3 regions of the Brucella sp. NBRC 12953 genome follow, and region 2 is predicted to be linked to each of the others. Evidence: riboswitches for the same ligand, from Rfam matches in the RefSeq annotation. Region 2 holds a riboswitch; each other region holds the start of a gene.

Region 1 (3,275 bases), on a different contig from region 2:
CAGGTGGTGGATATCGCCGTTGGGCCGCAACATCAGGGGCGAGGCTTGGGCAAAGCCATCATGAGCGCCATCATGAACTATGTTAATGCCGAACTTCCGTCTTCGGCCTATGTGAGCCTGATTGCTGATGTGCCAGCGAATAAGCTTTATGAGCAATTCGGCTTTAATGAAACTGCGCCACGATCCCTTGGAATGGCTTATCGCGTGAAGTCAGGGGCGTAATCGTCACTTTGCCGACCAGGGGCGCGGTCCGACAACAACATGATTGTTTGATCCTTTTCAATCGTTTATGCCTCACTTATTCGGAGGATCTTATGAAATCTTTATTCACGTTTGCATTTGTATCGGTTTTGGTTCTCACATCCAGCTCGGCCTATGCTTTGGATGCTCAGAAAGATTGCTCCACATTGAAGCAGGTCATCAAAGAATCGAAGATAAACTTCAAGAATGTTGCAGCTGATGCGGCTCCCCAGGATGTGGATGTTTATCCATCAAAGCTCACATTAACCGGCAGCAATTCTTGCCGTGTTGTTCTGCGCACGAGCGTATCTTCGGTCAGCTGGTTGTGCGTTGTTGAAGATACGACCGTGAAAGCGGTTGCAGCTTTCGTTTCGAAATGCGTGGGCAAGCCTGAAACCCCTGATGCGGCTTATCAGAGGTCTGGCGCTAAAATCTTCCGTTTAAAGCCGCAGGTTCCCGCCGAGATCATTGTTTCGGAACTGGATCGCGGGAATATTGCCCTGCAAGTCAAAGCGCTGCAGAAGAAATAGCATCGGCGGGCCGTGCGAACAGGCGCTCAGGTCTATCGTGTTCAAAGTTGCATTGATGCTTGCCGCGACGTCGCAAGGAATCCGTCGACAAAATCGATGGTTTCGTCACCGCTTCTTAGGCCGAGATGAATGCTTTTCTGAATTCCTGTCTTGCCGATCCTGACGGGGTGAACGCCGAGTGTCTTTGCTTCTTGGCGCACCAGCCAGTTTGGAATGGCGCTGACGCCGCGGCCTGCCGCAACAAGTTGCAGCATCATTTCCGTTGTCTCGACATTTCGATGGTGCCGTGGGCGGCAATTGGCAGGCACCAGAAATTGCGTAAAGACATCAAGCCTTTCTGGTGGCACGGGATAAGTGAATAGGGTTTCCTCCAGCAAATTGGCAGGCTCTGCATTGTCCAGAAGCGATAAAGGATGACCGTCAGGAACGGCAAGCACGAGCTCGTAGTCGAACACTGGCACATAACGGATGCCGGAGGTCTCAATCGGATCTGGCGTAATCAGAATGTCGATTTCGTATCCCGTCAATGCTGCAACGCCGCCGGATGCAAATGATGTCGTTAGCTCCAGATCAACATCCGGCCATTCCACCAGGAAAGGCTTTGTTACACCCATCAGCCATTGATGGCAGGGATGACATTCCATCCCAATCCTGAGGGAGCCTCGCTGCCCGTAGCGATAATCTGATAAGACATCCTCCGCCCGTTCGATCTGCGGCAGAATGCGGTGTGCAAGTGTCACAATATAGCGTCCAGCCTCGGTGAGACGAAGATTGCGGCCATCCTTCTCCCACATGGCTACGCCATAGCGTTCTTCTAGCTTACGGATGGTGTGACTAAGCGCCGACTGTGTCACATTCAGCTTTTCCGCCGCCGCCGTCAGGCTCCCCATGCGATCAACTTCGCGCAGGATTGACAGATGTTGTCTGTCCAGCATGATTATTTCCGCCTTCACTCATCTGTACTTGTCACCAGTACAGCCATCAAATTTCAGCTGGGCGGTGAAATGGCGCAGAAACGACGGCACGGAATACCGGTCGCGAAAGCGGCACTCCGGGACACCCCGCCCGTGAACGTTATCTGACGTGGCAGGTCTCCTGGCTCACGGGTAATCGCTCTCGTCCGTCTTCCCGGGGTAGACCCAGTGACAAAATTGGACGTTTGCTAACCGCTTACAGTTGCGGGGGCAGCTTCGGCGTTTGACCGAATTCCCTCTTAGCTACGGATTTAAATCCGCAGAACCACGACAGTGAACCAATGTCCTATGCCAACTGTCCGGTCAAGCCTTTCGGCCATGGCTCATAACAATTGCGTCACGCATTCATATTCGGGTGCGGTGTTCTGTCAAAGTCGGCCTAATCCGCCAACTTATGAACCTGGCTCATGCTTGTATGAAATGAAATCAATTTTAATCGTTCAACGCCTTCGGCATAAGAGGTTTAACGCTCTTATCCGAAGTCCGTATCAATACAGACTTTGCAGAAGGCCTGAGCAGAAATAGAAACTAAAGAAAGCAAAGACATCAAAGTGAATTTAAATCATAGATTGGGATGTCATGTCGCGATGAATAGAGATTTTACATTCAACATTAAGAGTATTTGCTTTGATGAGGATTACCATCCCTCAGAAAATACTCGTATCACGACCAATTTTGCTAATTTGGCGAGAGGTGACAATCGCCAAGAGAACCTGCGCAATGCACTCAGGATGATTGACAATCGTTTCAACGCTCTGGCGCATTGGGATAACCCGGAAGGCAATCGGTATTCGGTCGAACTGGAAATCATTTCGGTTGAAATGAATATTGGTGCTGAAAGCAAGAACGATGCTTTCCCGGTGATTGAAATACTGAAAACCAATATCATGGATCGCAAGACCGGCGAGCGCATTGAGGGCATTGTCGGGAATAACTTCTCGTCCTACGTGCGAGATTACGACTTCAGCGTATTATTGCCAGAGCATAATAAGAATCGGCTTGAATTCAGCACGCCTGATAACTTCGGAGAATTGCATGGAAACCTCTTTAAATGTTTCCTGAATTCAAATGCTTATAAAGAGAGCTTCAGTAAGCCGCCTGTAATATGTCTGAGTGCTTCAAGCAGCAAGACCTATCGTCGAACTGAAAATCAGCACCCCGTATTAGGGGTTGAATATGAGCAGAACGAGTTCTCTTCGACTGATAAGTATTTCAAAAAAATGGGATTGGAGGTTCGATTTTTCATGCCTCCGAATAGCGTTGCGCCTTTGGCCTTCTATTTTATCGGCGATTTGCTTGCCGATTATACCAATCTTGAGCTGATCGGAACCATCAGTACGATGGAGACTTTCCAGAAGATCTATCGGCCCGAGATTTACAACGCCAACTCTGCGGCGGGTGCCTGCTATCAACCGGATTTGAAGCATCAGGACTATTCGCTCACACGCATTGTCTACGACCGCGAAGAGCGTAGCCGGTTGGCTATCGAACAGGGCAAGTTTGCGGACGAGCACTTCATCAAACCATACAA
Region 2 (3,275 bases):
TATCAGTGTCTCGGTTTCAGCAGCGATATTCTGCTCTGCCATCATCAGATTGGTGATCCAGAGCGTCAGGCAATCGACCAGCACGAAGCGGTCATGCCCCGCATGTTTTTCAAGCGCCCCAACAAGGTCGAGTGGTTCTTCCACCGTCTGCCATTCACGTCCGCGACGGTCGCGATGAATGGAAATACGGCTTTCCATTTCCTTGTCGAATGCACGTCCTGTCGCGAGATAGACTGGCTGAAGTCCTGAGTCCTCAACCAGTTTCTCCGCAAACGACGACTTACCAGAACGGGCTCCGCCAAGAACGAATGTAATTTTTGCATTTTCATTTCTGGGCGGAGCCATAGGTATCAGCCTTCAATATCCGACTTTGCATAAGCCTGAATGAACCAGCCCAGCGCAAGACCAATGACGGCCCACATGAACAGGTTTGTTGCAAGCGATGCGACTGCATATTGCGAAGCAAGCAGCGATGGGATTGGCGATGCAATATCTTCAGGATGCGGTGCACCATAAAGATGTGGTGCGATAATCAACACAAGCCCGAGAATTTTGGAAATGATCTCACCACGCAAAACCAGCAGATAAATGCCGACGCCGCTTAACACCACTGTCAGAATCCACCAGAGCTGGCGCTGCGCCAGATCGGCTGCGGGCATCGCAGGCAGTTCCGGCGAAAGCCCCAAAGCTGGCAGGAAAGCGACTGCAAAGAAACCGGCCACACCCCAGAAAATACCGTTCTGCGGCGTAATACGACGACCAAGCAACAGAGCAACACCGCCCAAAAGCAGGGCAAAACCTGCGCCAGCTACGAGATTGGCGAGCAATGTATTGCCAAGACGACCAAACGGCAGTTCTGCCCCGGCCTCACCTTCACCTTCGCTGGTTGCAGCTGCTGCATGATCGTGCGGTGCAGCCGCTTCGGCTGCATCACCATGACTATGACCGCCACCAGCGTCTTCATAAGTTTCCGCCTGAATGATCAGCGGAACGGTTTTCAAGTACATGGCAGGCGTCACGAGAAGCCCTGCCAAAATGCCAGCAGCAAGCGTGGCCAGAAGATATCGGATAAGCATTTTAGTCCCTCAACAACGGCAATTCGCGCCGATAGCCGTCCACCATCGGGCGTTGCTCAATTCCAATTCAAAAAGCTAAACGGCTTAGTGGCAGGGAAAACCGTATGAATGACGCGTGTCGTGCGCTGAATCGTGCAGCGTATCGGAGTGAGCAAGACCCACGCCATAAATCAGAAAAGCACCAAGAAGCAGCGACACGACAGCCGTGCCAAGACGCGTTGCAAGCGGCATAGCTAAAGTGTTGGGAACAGAATTTTGGGTACGCGCAGCCATGACAACCTCCGTGCAGGCAGCAGGGAAAACCTCCCATGGGGTGCGGACAAAATGTCCTTCACGCAACAGGCAGGTCTCCTGGCTCACGGGTCGTAGGGTTTGAAGCTGCCTTCCCAGAAACGCTGTGTTTCCAGTGGCCGCCGGTTAACCGGCTTGCCTCATCCCTCTCCGCTCTACAGTCGCGGGGTCGGCTGCGATAAAGACGCCCGGATTGGGTCCGTCCGTCGCATTCCCTTTTGGTATCGTCGGGATTCGTCCCGGCAAAACCTGTTGTGTAAACCGACACTAGGCTTTCACAAATGCGGCGTCAATCGAGTGCAAACAACGCATCAATATCCAGACAGTTTTCAAGGCCGTCAGCCAGCTCATCAAGTGCCGTTTCAATGCCAGCACGATAATTCTCGACTGAACTGCTCACGCCGAGCGTTGCAAGAAATTGCCGACGGAACTCATCCGCACCAAAAAAACCGTGCAGGTAAGTCCCCATTACCCGACCGTTCGCCGAGACTGCCCCGTCATCGTGATCGCCGATCCGCGCGAATGGGCGGATAGCATCGGGACCATTTGTCCGCCCTATATGAATCTCGTAGCCATCAAGTGCTGCATCATAAAGTTGCGAGTGAGCCTCAACATTGCGCAAGACTTTTTCTGGTTCCATCATAGTGTTGACGTCCAGCAACCCCAACCCGTCGATGTCGCGCACCTGACCCTCGATACCCTCCGGGTCACTGATCCGGTTGCCGAGCATCTGAAACCCACCACAAATACCAAGCACATGCCCGCCGCGCCGCACATGGAGCTGCAAATCACGCTCCCATCCGTTTTCGCGAAATGCAATCAGATCGGCAATCGTTGATTTCGTGCCCGGTAAAACCACAAGCCCTGCGTCATGCGGCAAAGGCTGTCCCGGCGGAACCATGACAACCTCAACCTGGTTTTCTGCCTTCAGCGGATCAAAATCGTCGAAATTCGCAATACGCGGCAACAGGGGGACTGCTACTTTCAACGCCTTGGCATCGCCGCGCGTGGCTCGTTCCAGAACGACCGAATCTTCAGCAGGCAGTCGTGACACGGCTTTCAACCATGGAACAACCCCAAAAGAACGCCAGCCCGTAAAGCGGGTAATCGCTTCCAGACCGTCATCAAACAGCGAAATATCGCCGCGAAACTTGTTAATCATGAAGCCGCGCACCATGGCGCGATCTTCATCCGGCAGAATTGTATGCGTACCGACCAGCGAGGCAATCACCCCGCCGCGATCAATATCACCCACCAAGACGACTGGCACATTTGCACGCGTGGCAAAGCCCATATTGGCGATATCACCGGCGCGCAGATTGATTTCGGCAGGCGACCCCGCACCTTCGATCAACACCAGATCGGCGCCTTCACTGACAATATCAAAGGATTCCATCACCGCAGCCATCAGTTGCGGCTTTAACTGCTGATAATAGCGCCCACGCGCCTCGCCACGCACTTTACCCTGCACAACCACCTGACTGCCCATATCAGTCTGTGGCTTCAGCAGAACCGGGTTCATATGAACCGATGACGGCTCGCCGCAAGCCAGAGCCTGAAGCCATTGCGCGCGCCCAATCTCGCCGCCATCATCGCTGACGGCTGCATTATTCGACATGTTTTGCGGTTTGAACGGCCGGACTTTCAGCCCGCGATTGCGTGCAACGCGACAAAGACCGGCAACAAGCACGCTTTTGCCGACATCCGAACCCGTTCCCTGAAACATGATTGCGCGTGTCATGCGAGCTTGCCTATCCCAACTTCATGCGACTGGCAATCGCCAGCGGTTGCGGCAACCTTATATGCAAAAATGCGCATCAGTTTATTACAAAAGTGAGCAACATTATTCCAATGGAGCGTTGGCAGCCACGCGCCATTGTGATCTAGTCGCCTCAGGAGGGTGCGGTG
Region 3 (3,275 bases), on a different contig from region 2:
TATCCCTTCGACCAAGACGAAGGATTTTAATCGATTCAATAGTTGCCTTGACGAGCACGTTCAGCAGGCCATTGATTTCGTTAAACTCTTTGTCGCGCAGGCCACACGGCTTTGTGAACCTAGAGCGCATCCCGAAAAGTGCTAAGCGGTTTTTGGAACAAGATGCGCTCAAAAACAAACGGGTAGTGTATTTCCAATATTTGCTCAGCACATGAACCGAGGGACGCAAATGCTGGAATCAGACCACTCGGATGCGGCTATGCCCAAAATCCTTGTACTGGACGGCCTGACAAGCTGGAATGTAAGCTCGGACCGCGCTTATTCATGCGAGCAAGGGAGGGCTTCATGGAAGTAACGATCATAACAGGTGCATCCGATGGCATCGGCGCTGAAACCGCGCGACAGCTCAGTGCGCGGGATGGTGCGAGGGCAGCGCTGGTTCTGGCTTCGCGCAATGCCGAGAAGTTGCAGGCACTTGCTGCTGAGCTTGAACAATCGGGTAGTCAGGTATTGGTCGTTCCAACCGATGTCACCGATCACAATGCCTGTATTGCGCTTATCGAAAAGACGGCCGCTGCGTTTGGGCGGATCGATACGCTGATTGTGAATGCGGGCATGTCGGCTCATGCCAATTTTGCCGAGATCAAACCGGAAGACTTGCAATGGATGCATGATCTGATGGAGCTTAACTATTGGGGCAGCGTCTGGCCGATCCATGCAGCACTCCCGCATCTGGCCAAATCCAAAGGCCGCATCGTTGCGGTTTCATCTGTTGCCGGGCTGATAGGTGTGCCGGGGCGCACCGCCTATAGTGGCACCAAATTTGCGCTCTCAGGGTTTTGCGAGGCGCTGCGATCGGAGCTTGAGCCGAGCGGTATTTCGGTGACGATCGTTTATCCGGGTGTTGTCAAAACTGACATTCGTAACACAGGTTATAGTGCCAGCGGTGGTGCTCTTGGAATGAGCGGTGTGCGCGAAGACGATATGATGTCTGTTCAGCGGGCCGTCGAGCTGATGCTGGATGGAATCACCAATCGCAAACGCGAAGTGTTGATGACGCGTCAAATGCGTTTGGGGCGCTGGCTGAAACTTCTGGCACCACATATAGTGGATCGCATGGCTTTGAAGGCCATAAAGCCCGAGTTTCGGCCCAAACCGATCAAGCCTGTGGAATAGTCGGCTACATATCCCTGCTATTCACAGGCTGGACGAAACAAAGGCTAGATTTAGTTTTTTTGATCCGTCTATCCATTGACGACTTTTTAACTTCAGATACTATATCTTGTGTTCAAGGTTCTTACGATTCGTGAGGATCAAAAGCGAAGATGGGAATACGGTGCGCGGTATCCATGATGGATGTTGTTAAGCCGTAGCTGCCCCCGCAACTGTAAGCGGCGAGTTCAAATCCAGATGTCACTGGCACAGGCCGGGAAGACGGATGCGAGCGATGAGCCGTGAGCCAGGAGACCTGCCTTGAACGAGAACGTCCACGGGCGGGGTGTCCGGTTGGCGCGCGATAAGTTATGGCATTGTACTGCCATGTCTTTTGGTGCCCCGTATATCCCTCTCATAAGCTTCGGGGTGACAAGCATGTCGAGTAATTCAAGACCAAACAGTTCCGGTCCGCCATTTACGGGCTAGTTTGGAGGATTCGCGCTGTTAAAGCGCGTTGTACCTCTCAGTTTTCGTTGCTTTTCACGCGCATTTCATCATGCGCGAACGCCTTTTTGCGCCTTCATTCGTGTGAGGCGTAGTGGATCAAAACATCTGTCTATACGCATTCTCCAACGCCAAATGCTTCTGCGACAGTGCTGGAAATGCTCCATCCCCAGTGAGGAAAAAATGAACGTTACCGTCTATAGCAAGCCCGCCTGCGTCCAGTGCACCGCAACCACCCGCGCGCTCGACCGTCAGGGCATTGAATATGCTGTCATCGACATTTCCGCCGATGCCGATGCGTATGATCTCGTTCAGGGCCTCGGATATCGTCAGGTGCCGGTAGTTGTTGCTGGTGAATCCCATTGGGCCGGTTTCCGGCCGGATATGATCAGCTCGCTGGCGTAACGCCGGTCTGCTGCCGGAGTTTGTTATGGGCCAGATCGTCTATTTTTCCAGCCGTTCGGAAAACACGCATCGCTTTGTGATGCGTCTGGGGATGCGCTCAAAGCGTATTCCGCTGGAAAGCTATGAAGACAATGCTGGTCTGTTGCGGGTGAACGAGCCTTTTGTACTCGTAACGCCAACCTATGGCGGCGGCGGTGCGAAAGGCGCTGTTCCCAAACCGGTCATCCGTTTTCTCAACGATGCGGATAACCGATCCCTCATTCGCGGTGTTATCGCCGCCGGGAACAGTAATTTCGGTGAAGGCTTTGGCCTTGCAGGTAAAATAATTTCGGAAAAATGTCAGGTTCCCTACCTCTATCGCTTTGAGCTTTTGGGAACGGATGAAGACATTGGCAATGTTAAAGACGGGATGGAACGATTTTGGACACGGCAGACACAACCCTGACCCGTGAGCGCGAGACGGTCGCCGCTTCGGAAAAGCAAGAGTCATCCCCAGCATCGGGGGCTTCATCGGGCGGCAAGCCGCAGAAGCCCACGGAGACATCGCTGGATTATCATGCGCTAAACGCCATGCTGAACCTGTATGACGATGACGGCAAAATTCAGCTGTATCGTGACCGGCAGGCTGCGCAGCAATACTTCCTTCAGCACGTCAATCAGAACACGGTGTTCTTTCACAATCTGCGTGAAAAGCTCGGCTATCTGGTCGATGAAGGCTACTACGAGAGGGAAGTGCTGGATCAGTATTCCTTCAACTTCGTGCGTGATCTTTTCGATCATGCCTATGACAAGAAGTTCCGCTTCCCGACCTTCCTCGGTGCGTTCAAATATTACACCAGCTATACGCTGAAAACCTTCGACGGTAAGCGCTATCTCGAGCGCTACGAAGACCGCGTTTGCATGGTGGCGCTTGCGCTTGCGCGTGGCAATGAACAGCACGCACGCGAAATGGTCGATGAAATCATTGCGGGCCGTTATCAGCCGGCAACGCCGACCTTCCTCAATGCAGGCAAAAAGCAGCGCGGCGAACTGGTCTCGTGCTTCCTGTTGCGCGTTGAAGACAACATGGAATCGATTGGTCGCTCCATCAATTCCGCCCTGCAGCTTTCAAAGCGCGGTGGCGGTGTGGCACTGAGCCTGACCAATATTCGTGAATCCGGCGCACCGATCAAACAGATCCAGAACCAGTCTTCGGGCATCATTCCGGTGAT

The links. A riboswitch is a leader RNA that binds a small molecule or an ion and turns the genes downstream of it on or off. The one in region 2 is predicted to bind cobalamin.
Region 1: it holds a riboswitch for cobalamin, as region 2 does, so the genes downstream of both, ABWV94_RS15200 (LysR substrate-binding domain-containing protein) here and ABWV94_RS10620 (CbtB domain-containing protein) in region 2, are expected to answer to the same signal.
Region 3: it holds a riboswitch for cobalamin, as region 2 does, so the genes downstream of both, nrdH (glutaredoxin-like protein NrdH) here and ABWV94_RS10620 (CbtB domain-containing protein) in region 2, are expected to answer to the same signal.

What each region holds. Positions count from the first base shown of each region.
Region 1 is NZ_BAABSV010000006.1:37,337-40,611, forward strand. Features, by position in the region: gene ABWV94_RS15190 (GNAT family N-acetyltransferase) at 1-222, shown strand, start outside; gene ABWV94_RS15195 (hypothetical protein) at 270-770, shown strand; gene ABWV94_RS15200 (LysR substrate-binding domain-containing protein) at 812-1,705, opposite strand; cobalamin riboswitch at 1,839-2,029, opposite strand; gene ABWV94_RS15205 (DUF1852 domain-containing protein) at 2,332-3,275, shown strand, end outside.
Region 2 is NZ_BAABSV010000004.1:60,965-64,239, forward strand. Features, by position in the region: gene cobU (bifunctional adenosylcobinamide kinase/adenosylcobinamide-phosphate guanylyltransferase) at 1-345, opposite strand, end outside; gene ABWV94_RS10615 (CbtA family protein) at 351-1,076, opposite strand; gene ABWV94_RS10620 (CbtB domain-containing protein) at 1,161-1,349, opposite strand; cobalamin riboswitch at 1,401-1,635, opposite strand; gene ABWV94_RS10625 (cobyric acid synthase) at 1,657-3,108, opposite strand.
Region 3 is NZ_BAABSV010000003.1:197,134-200,408, reverse strand. Features, by position in the region: gene ABWV94_RS08445 (SDR family oxidoreductase) at 346-1,176, shown strand; cobalamin riboswitch at 1,275-1,490, shown strand; gene nrdH (glutaredoxin-like protein NrdH) at 1,843-2,064, shown strand; gene nrdI (class Ib ribonucleoside-diphosphate reductase assembly flavoprotein NrdI) at 2,090-2,509, shown strand; gene nrdE (class 1b ribonucleoside-diphosphate reductase subunit alpha) at 2,485-3,275, shown strand, end outside.